DNA from 2 places in the Salinimonas sediminis genome. Region 1 is predicted to be linked to the other one. Evidence: predicted binding sites of a transcription regulator. Region 1 holds the regulator's gene; the other holds the start of a gene.
What was found. The regulator LexA, encoded in region 1, represses DNA repair genes until DNA is damaged. The targets are predictions, from matches to a motif close to TACTGTATNNNNATACAGTA.
Positions count from the first base shown of each region.

Region 2: a site for LexA is predicted at 1,737-1,756, ahead of D0Y50_RS16065 (DUF7218 family protein). Genes of this name have one in related genera too.

Region 1 is NZ_CP031769.1:87,664-91,849, reverse strand. It holds gene ctaD (cytochrome c oxidase subunit I) at 1-671, opposite strand, end outside; gene coxB (cytochrome c oxidase subunit II) at 699-1,865, opposite strand; gene lexA (transcriptional repressor LexA) at 2,616-3,245, opposite strand; gene D0Y50_RS00410 (hypothetical protein) at 3,663-4,186, shown strand, end outside.
Region 2 is NZ_CP031769.1:3,663,616-3,667,801, forward strand. It holds gene D0Y50_RS19600 (hypothetical protein) at 55-222, opposite strand; gene D0Y50_RS16060 (CBS domain-containing protein) at 1,160-1,582, shown strand; gene D0Y50_RS16065 (DUF7218 family protein) at 1,768-2,031, shown strand; gene D0Y50_RS16070 (cation:proton antiporter domain-containing protein) at 2,290-3,513, opposite strand.

The DNA.
Region 1 (4,186 bases):
GCCAAAACCGGCATTACTGCGATCAATAGAAAAGCAGTGATCAGCCATGTCCACACAAACAACGGCATTTTCATCCAGGTCATGCCTGGAGCCCGCATATTGAATATGGTTACGATCACATTGATCGCGCCCATTATCGATGAGATCCCCATAATATGGACTGAAAATACAAATAAAGCTGTGCTGTCATTGCTGTAGGTGGTCGACAATGGTGCGTAGAATGTCCAGCCAAAGGCCGGGCCGCCGCCTTCCATAAATAGCGATCCCAACAAAATGGCAAAAGCAAACGGCAGGATCCAAAAACTCCAGTTGTTCATTCTGGGTAATGCCATATCTGGCGCGCCGATCATCATAGGGATCAGCCAGTTGGCCAGGCCGGTAAAGGCGGGCATTACCGCCCCGAAGACCATGATTAGCCCGTGAACTGTCGTCATCTGATTAAAGAAATTTGGCTCTACAATCTGTAACCCCGGCTGAAATAATTCAGCCCGGATAACCATTGCCATTGCTCCGCCTACCAAAAACATAATGAAAGCAAACCACAGGTACAAGGTGCCTATATCTTTATGATTAGTGGTAAGTACCCATCGCATCAGGCCTTTAGGAATATGATGTTCGTGGTGCTCGTGTGAAACCGTGTCATCAGCAAGTGTGGCATCATGGGATGTCATTTGTGCGGGTTTGGTCATGATGTCCTCCTATTGTCCCTGAATGAATGCGTTGACGTCTTTGGGCTGAACCAGTTCTTCAGTGTTGTTACCCCAGGCGTTACGCTCGTATGTAATCACTGCAGCCAGTTCACGCAAACTCAGCATTTTGCCAAAGGCCTGCATGGCGGTACCGGTTTTACCATTAACCACAATGTCGATATGACCCTGCATATCTTCAGTTGCCAATTTGCTGCCTTTGAGGGCGGGGAAAGCACCTTTTAAGCCTTCACCATTTGGCATATGGCACGCCGCGCAGGTGGCGGTATATACTTTCTTACCCTCACTCATAAGCTCTTCCATGCTCATACTCATGGCCAGTAAACGCTGCTCTTCAGCTTTCGCTTCACGCTGCATTTTTTCTTGTTCGCCCATCCAGACGGCAAAGTCTTCCGGCGCTTTTGCAATAACCACAATAGGCATAAACCCGTGGTCTTTGCCGCATAGCTCAGCACATTGACCCCGATATAACCCTGGCTCATTAACCTTGGTCCAGGCTTCATTAATAAAGCCCGGGTTTGCATCTTTCTTAACGGCAAAATCCGGCACCCACCACGAGTGGATGACATCATCAGAGGTGATCAGAAATCGTACTTTCTGCCCCGTTGGAATCACTAAAGGCCGGTCGACCTCCAGTAAATAGTTCTCGCCCTTTTCGTATCGATTACTGATTTGCTCGCGTTGCGTTGCCATCAATGAATAGAACGAAACATCCGAGTCCATATACTTGTAGTGCCACTTCCATTGTGAGCCGGTGACCAATACGGTCATATCTGGCTCACTGGTGTCTTCCATTGCAATAAGCGTTTGGGCAGCGGGAAATGCCATAAATATCAGGATAAGAAAAGGCACTACCGTCCAGGCAATTTCAACTTTTACGTTTTCATGAAAGGTAGCCGGGGTGGCACCGCGCGAACGCCGATGCAAATAAATGGAAATAAACATAGCGCCAAACACCACTACGGCGATGACCACACATATGGTAAACATCAGCATATGCAGGTCATAGACCTGACCACTGATATCAGTAACACCCTTGCGAAGATTTAGTGTTGCAGCATCACCGGTAGCCTGTTGTGCAGCAAATGCATGTGAAAATGCAGCGGTGGTTGCCAGCGTCCCCAAAACCATCAATACGATATTTGCGAGCTTCTTCACTCAACACCTCCGTGATGGACGAATCCTGGAAGCCTGCCTGCCAACCATAGACCCGCGTTGTTACGACTAATTCCGTTATAGATGTATTATGTAATTGTTATTCTTATGTTAATAACAGTATAAGAATTAAACACTTTTAACCTTGAGTCTAGTCTTTTGATAAAAAATTATACAATTTTTTGGCAAGTCGCTGATTCAGGGCAAGACTTTTCAAAGCCAGCAACCAGCTAATTTGGTGGGGTGGAGAGAGGCTATACAGCCGATGAAAACGGTGGCAACAGAGACTATAGCCGTAGACAAGATAACGCCTTTACAGGCGAAGCACTAAAAAATCAAAATGGCAGATAATTACTAATCAGCACAGGGGCTATTCATCGCAAGGTAAACGCTTGATAGCAAAAGGGGTATAGCGGTAGAAGGGTATAAAATGCCCGCCTGGATAATAAAAGCGTCTGCACCGCGGCTGTGTGAACATGCCGTGAGCATCCGGTAAACCAGCGCGCTATTAGAAAATGATAAACGTCATCGTGCTGATTTGAGTAAGCAGTGTGGTTACACACATTTTTTTCCGGTAAGCGCGCCTAATTACGGCATATGTAGCAATAGAAGGGGGGGTAAAACGGGTAGGTTTTAAGAATAGTCAATACACGCAATGTAAAGCTACCAACATCAGCGGTAATGAAAAAGTTACCGCAGGCAACAATTATTGCCAACATTCGCTTCAGGAATGCTGGCAATGTGCTTTTTACATCACATCCAGTCAGCGTTACGAATAACACCCACTGCTAAGCCTTCGATAGTAAAAGGCTGGGCCGACAAATCCACTTTAATTGGTGCAAATTCGTCATTTTCTGCATGCAGTAACACTTCATGACCGCGCTTTTCGAAGCGTTTAACAGTGACATCATCTTCCACCCTGGCAACCACCACCTGGCCATTATGCACATCCGTAGTACGGTGTACGGCCAATAAGTCACCATCTAAAATACCAATATCTTTCATACTCATGCCATCTACCCGCAACAAAAAGTCGGCGTGAGGACGAAACAAGGCAGGATCGACCTGATAGTGGCTTTCTATATGCTCCTGCGCCAGGATGGGTTCACCGGCAGCGACCCGCCCAATCAAAGGCAAACCCGTTTCTTCATTCGCGGCTTCATCTTCAAGCGGTGTTGTTAAGCGGATACCACGGGAGGTGCCGGGCAAAATTTCAATCACACCTTTGCGAGCCAAAGCTTTTAGATGTTCTTCAGCTGCATTGGCAGATTTGAACCCAAGATGCTGGGCGATCTCAGCCCGCGTAGGAGGCATACCCGTGTCCCGCATATTGGATTTAATAAGCTCAAGTACTTCTGTCTGTCGGGGGGTTAGTGGACGCATAAACAGCCTGGGTTTTCATACAGTTAACTGTGAGTATATACAGTTGGCCACATTTCGCAAGCGTTAACGCGCGGAAAATAACAGGTTTATGAACAGGTAGCACTAGCATGCCTAAAGCACTTTGGTAGGTAAACTCGTAAAGCCTATCTTTGTGGTCATGCTCGGGATGTCGAACTTGCTGGGCCGAATCAATTTAATCTTGTACCTTACCATCTAACTGTATCGAGCAATAGACTGGCCAGCGTGGTGACCGGTAATAATGCCGGTAGCCCCGCTTGATCACCCGGCCAAAGGTAGTATCGCTGGCCTGGGTCGATTATGATGCGAGTATTGGAAATATCCCCTATATTCAAAACGCCGTACGTGCACAGCCATGTGTGGTATTTTTTTCACAACCAGCGGGCTCGCTTAGTTACTATGAATTTTCAACTCAGGTTTATTGCGGTGGCGTTATCAATCTTCTCCAATGCCAGCTTTGCTATGCAGGCTGGCAGCTACTACTACGTTATCTCTGAGCAATGTAAAGCGGTAGGTTTGAGTGATGAACAGCACACAAAGCTGACGCCCGATGTCATGCTGTTCGAAGTAACGCCAGCCGGCATCAGCGATTATGCAGTAACCATGAATACCGCCGCCCTGACTGACTACACTGAGCAAGGCCAGCAGTTACTAAGTGCGTGGGAAAATGAACAGGTCTACACAGTGGGCCAGGCCGCGAACCCGGCACACAGTTATCACGACTTTTTACTGCAAAAAGAAACCCTTAGTTATACTCAACTGGCGCGCACGCTGAACTTGTTTTCGCAGGCGCAGAGCGCGCGAGGGCATTTTTTTAAACAGTTGTTGAAAATTGACGCTGATAGCGCGCGATTTAAGGCCGTAACCCGGGTGAGATTATTCGACGAAGGTTATCAGAATCGGTTATTTTTAAAGCAGTATGT
Region 2 (4,186 bases), 860 kb from region 1:
GTATAGGAAAAAATAAGAAGGTGGGTGTAACACACGCTGGTCACAAAACCATGTTTATTCCTCCTCTATCACCCACTCTTCATTATTCAGTATCAGGGTAGCTACTACATTTGCTTTTTCCCCGGCCTGCATGAGTTTGACCCTTCCGCATGGGTCCAGAGAACACTGTAAAGACAAGCCTGATTCCAACTGTACCGATAACGTTTCGGTATCTTTCACCACCGTAATATCAACTACGCGTAGAGCTCGCCTTTTGCAATAGGCACTTAATGCATCAATAATGTAGGTGAATTGCTGAAATCGATACTGGCTTTCTCCGCTAATTACTTTTTTCCATGCAAGATAACCACCGTCTACCTCCTTGCTAATGTGAGCAGTATTAGTTTTATCCTATCTGGATATCTTCATTTCACCAATAATGAAAAAAACTTAATTTTTGGAGAATTTGCCGTCAGGCTCCAGCAACATTTAACTGTCTGCCTAGTTCGCTTTACTCTTTGCTAGCACACGCCCGTGGTACTCGGTTGGGCCCGCACCCCTCGCGTTGTTATCACGTGCAGCATAATGTGGTAGAGCCCTGATACACTCTAATGTAGACGATAGAATCGTCGTAGATAGATGCATATCGGCGGCAGGCTCTGGCAATCAGAACACGATAATGGGGTAAACCACGCTAAACTCACTATGAAGAAGTAACACGCGCCTTACCTCCCCAACATCCCACCTACTACCTAGTAACCAGCTATAATAAAAAGTAGTAAAATAGTATTATATCAATAACCCGTGCTATACGATTCAAGTCGCTTTTGTACGGTCAGCTCACTAATAGATTTGTGTATATTGCGTGTATAGCCAATTCTGGACCATTTTTCTAAAGCACCCCGCTCATTGTTCAGTCGTAGCTTAGAATAAGCCATGTTAAACACCTGCTAACTCGTGTATAGCTTGATTTGGGGCAAGGAGCGGCTTTTAATTTTTTATAATTTTACCGTTATAATTTTGCTTACCGGCCTTTTGACGTAACCCTTCCCTTCCCTTCCCTTCCCTTCCCTTCCCTTCCCTGCAATGTTTAATGTCTAGCGTCCCTCCATGGAATCGAAATTGCTTGCTAGAGAGTACCTGAAAATGATTTCAGGTATTTACATTATGGAGAAGTGCAATGTTAGTTGATGAAGTTATGTCAAAAAATACTGAAGTTGTTACATCCACCGCTAGTGTAAAAGAAGTAGCAAACAGAATGGCTGAGCTTAAAGCGGGTTTAATGCCAATTTACGAAGGCGATAAACTTATAGGAACGGTTACCGACCGGGATTTGGTTATTGAAGCTATTGCTAAAGGAAAAAATCTTGATGATGAGATTGCCTCAATAGCCAGTGAGCCTGTGCTTTATTGTTTTAAAGGCGATGATACTGAAACCGTACTAAATAACATGCGAAAAAATGAAGTTCAGCGCTTAGTTGTACTGGATAATCAAGAGAGTAAACGTCTTGTCGGCATTGTTTCAGTGGCCGATATTGCAAGCCGGTGTGATAGCAATGAAACGGCTAAATCTATTGTAGACTGCTGTAAGCATTACCATTAGTTAGTACCCGTTACACGAGGCCTATTACAGGCCTCCATAATTATCTATGCACTAATACAATCTATTATCCACTACAGGTTTTTAAATACATCTTCGTTTAGCTGTAGGTTTATAACTTTATTTAACTACATACAGAAAACGGGATTTCTCAATAACCTGTAACAAAATCCAGTAAGGAATTTGTGATGGCAAAAGACCACGGTAACCAGATTAAAAACGACGATACATATGAAGAGTTACGCGACCAAGGCTACAGTAAGGAAAAGTCCGCCCGCATAGCCAATGCGCAAAATAATTCAGCCCAACAGCCTTCCAAAAAAGAGGGGAAAAGCCGTAAATATGAAGATCGCACAAAAGACGAACTTTATCAAAGAGCGAAAGAGGTAGGCATCGATGGCCGCTCAACGATGAATAAAGACGAGCTTATTGATGCTCTACGTAATCACTAACAGTGTATGCAGGCTAAGCTGATAAGACCAAGCTGATGAAGCATAGCCGCGTAGTAATAGTGGTTTTTATTAGCTTAGCTTGTTTTATCTGGCATTGCGGGCCATCAAGTGATTTTACGCATGGACACAGGGTAGCAGCTGGGTAGTACCGGCTCGTTCTTCCTTTTTCGCTATACCATAATAAAACATAGCACGGGCGCCGCCGCTTACCTGCTTAACGAGCATGCGTATTAGATACCCCCACCATATAACGGCTGATCACTTTTCGTGGATCCTGGCCCACAGCCTTGCTGAGGGCGCTGCAGTTGTGCCATGCACAACCAAAGAGGCGGTTACCACCAAACTACCCGCTACCCAGGCTATATCGTGTCCACTTTTATCCAGTATCACCATGCTGTAGAAAAGGGCTGAAATACCGATAGGCCCAAAGTGGCCAGCCAATAACGCAAGCTTCCAGTTTTTCCACAGCGGCATAACAGGCGCCAGCAAAAGAATCACCGGAATTCGTCTGAACAAAAGCACCCCTAGGGTAAATATGACCCCGCCCCAGCCAAGCTCCAGCCAGCGTTCGACTGGCAGCATCAAACCAAAGAGGATAAAAATGGGGATGGTGAAAAACAGATTTACCGTTTCTTGAACATTGTCTTCTTTTGCCCGGGCGGCCCCGCCAACTAACTGGCTAAATACCACCCCGGCCACGAAAACAACCACTATACTATCAGTAGCAAAGTATTTGCCTAACCCCAGGGCCAGCATGGTTAACGCCAGGGTCGTCGCTAAAAACGCTTTGTGATCGAGCGTGTTATGACGTTCTGCCCACAATAAACTTTTGCCCACTGCCCAGCCTAAACCAATACCTAACACTACCGCGCCCCCAATAGGCCACAATATGGCGTCCCACAACCAGGTAAGCCAGGGGCTTTCCTGGTTCGGCTTTAACAACAAAATAGGCAAGAAAACCAGCGGATACGCCAGACCGTCATTGGCGGCTGACTCTGTAGACAGTCCATACCGAAAGGCTTCAGGTAGATGCTCGCGGGCCAGCCCGCCAGTGACTATAGAGCTGGCGATTACCGGATCAGTAGGGCAGATAGCGGCTCCGACCAGTAATGCTACAAGAAAAGGTAAACCCAATGCCCAGTGAACCATTAAGCCACTGATAAGAAACATCGCTGGCATACCTATGCCAAGCAAAATAAACAAGGACGTACGATGTTTAAACAGAAAGTCTTTGGGTATCCGCAGGGCAATAGCCATCAAGCTGATACCAAGAGTAAGGCGGGCCCCTTCCTCCAGAATTTTAAAACTATCCCCCCAGTTCGAGGGTAGCAACAGACCGGTACCTAACGGGCCGAGCACAATACCGCTTATGAGTGCCAGTAGCGGGATTGAAAAATACGAGTGGTTAATTCGTCGGGTGAACATGCCCAAACATAAAACCGTAGCGCCGGCGGCTGCCAGTGCAAGATTAAGTTGTTCCATGACTTATTCTCCTAGTTTCATTCCCCGGTAACATACCCCGGATAGCTCACTCGGATAGCTTACTCGGATAGCCCACTCGGATAGCCCACTCGGATAGATCAAACGGCCAAATCATCCCGTGATACCAATAAATAGCTCGTTAGGGTCCCACCGCATGTGGTCTTTATACAGCCTCTCACGCACCATTAACCACGCTAGCGCGCATTTTGCACACCCGTTTGGCTGTGCAAGTACCACACCAGTAGCACGTTACGTACTCCTCTGCCACTACCACCGGGTTTACGCTTATCCTAGGTTAAATAAGAGGTAGCTGATCCGGGTTTTTCGGCTTGCGTATATGGGTGCGTATACTTTTACACCCTTTTCCGGCGACACTACGCAGCACTATGGTGTAACCCGGTGTGCATGTGGTGCGCAGTGTGGTCTAACACCCGAGCTGGCCGGCGTGATGTTAACCCTTTGAACGTACCATCCCATCGGGTAGTTCAGTAAACGGGATAGCCGCCACGGCCTCTACGGTAAATATTCATCGTGGCGTGGGAATTTGATACGTTTATCGTCAGTCTGCGAATAAAGCCATCATTTATCAGACAGTAAGCCGGGCTGCACCTTTATCGTTAACGCTTCACCGTTTAGTATACAAATTGCGTAAATCACAGACTTGCATGCGTTA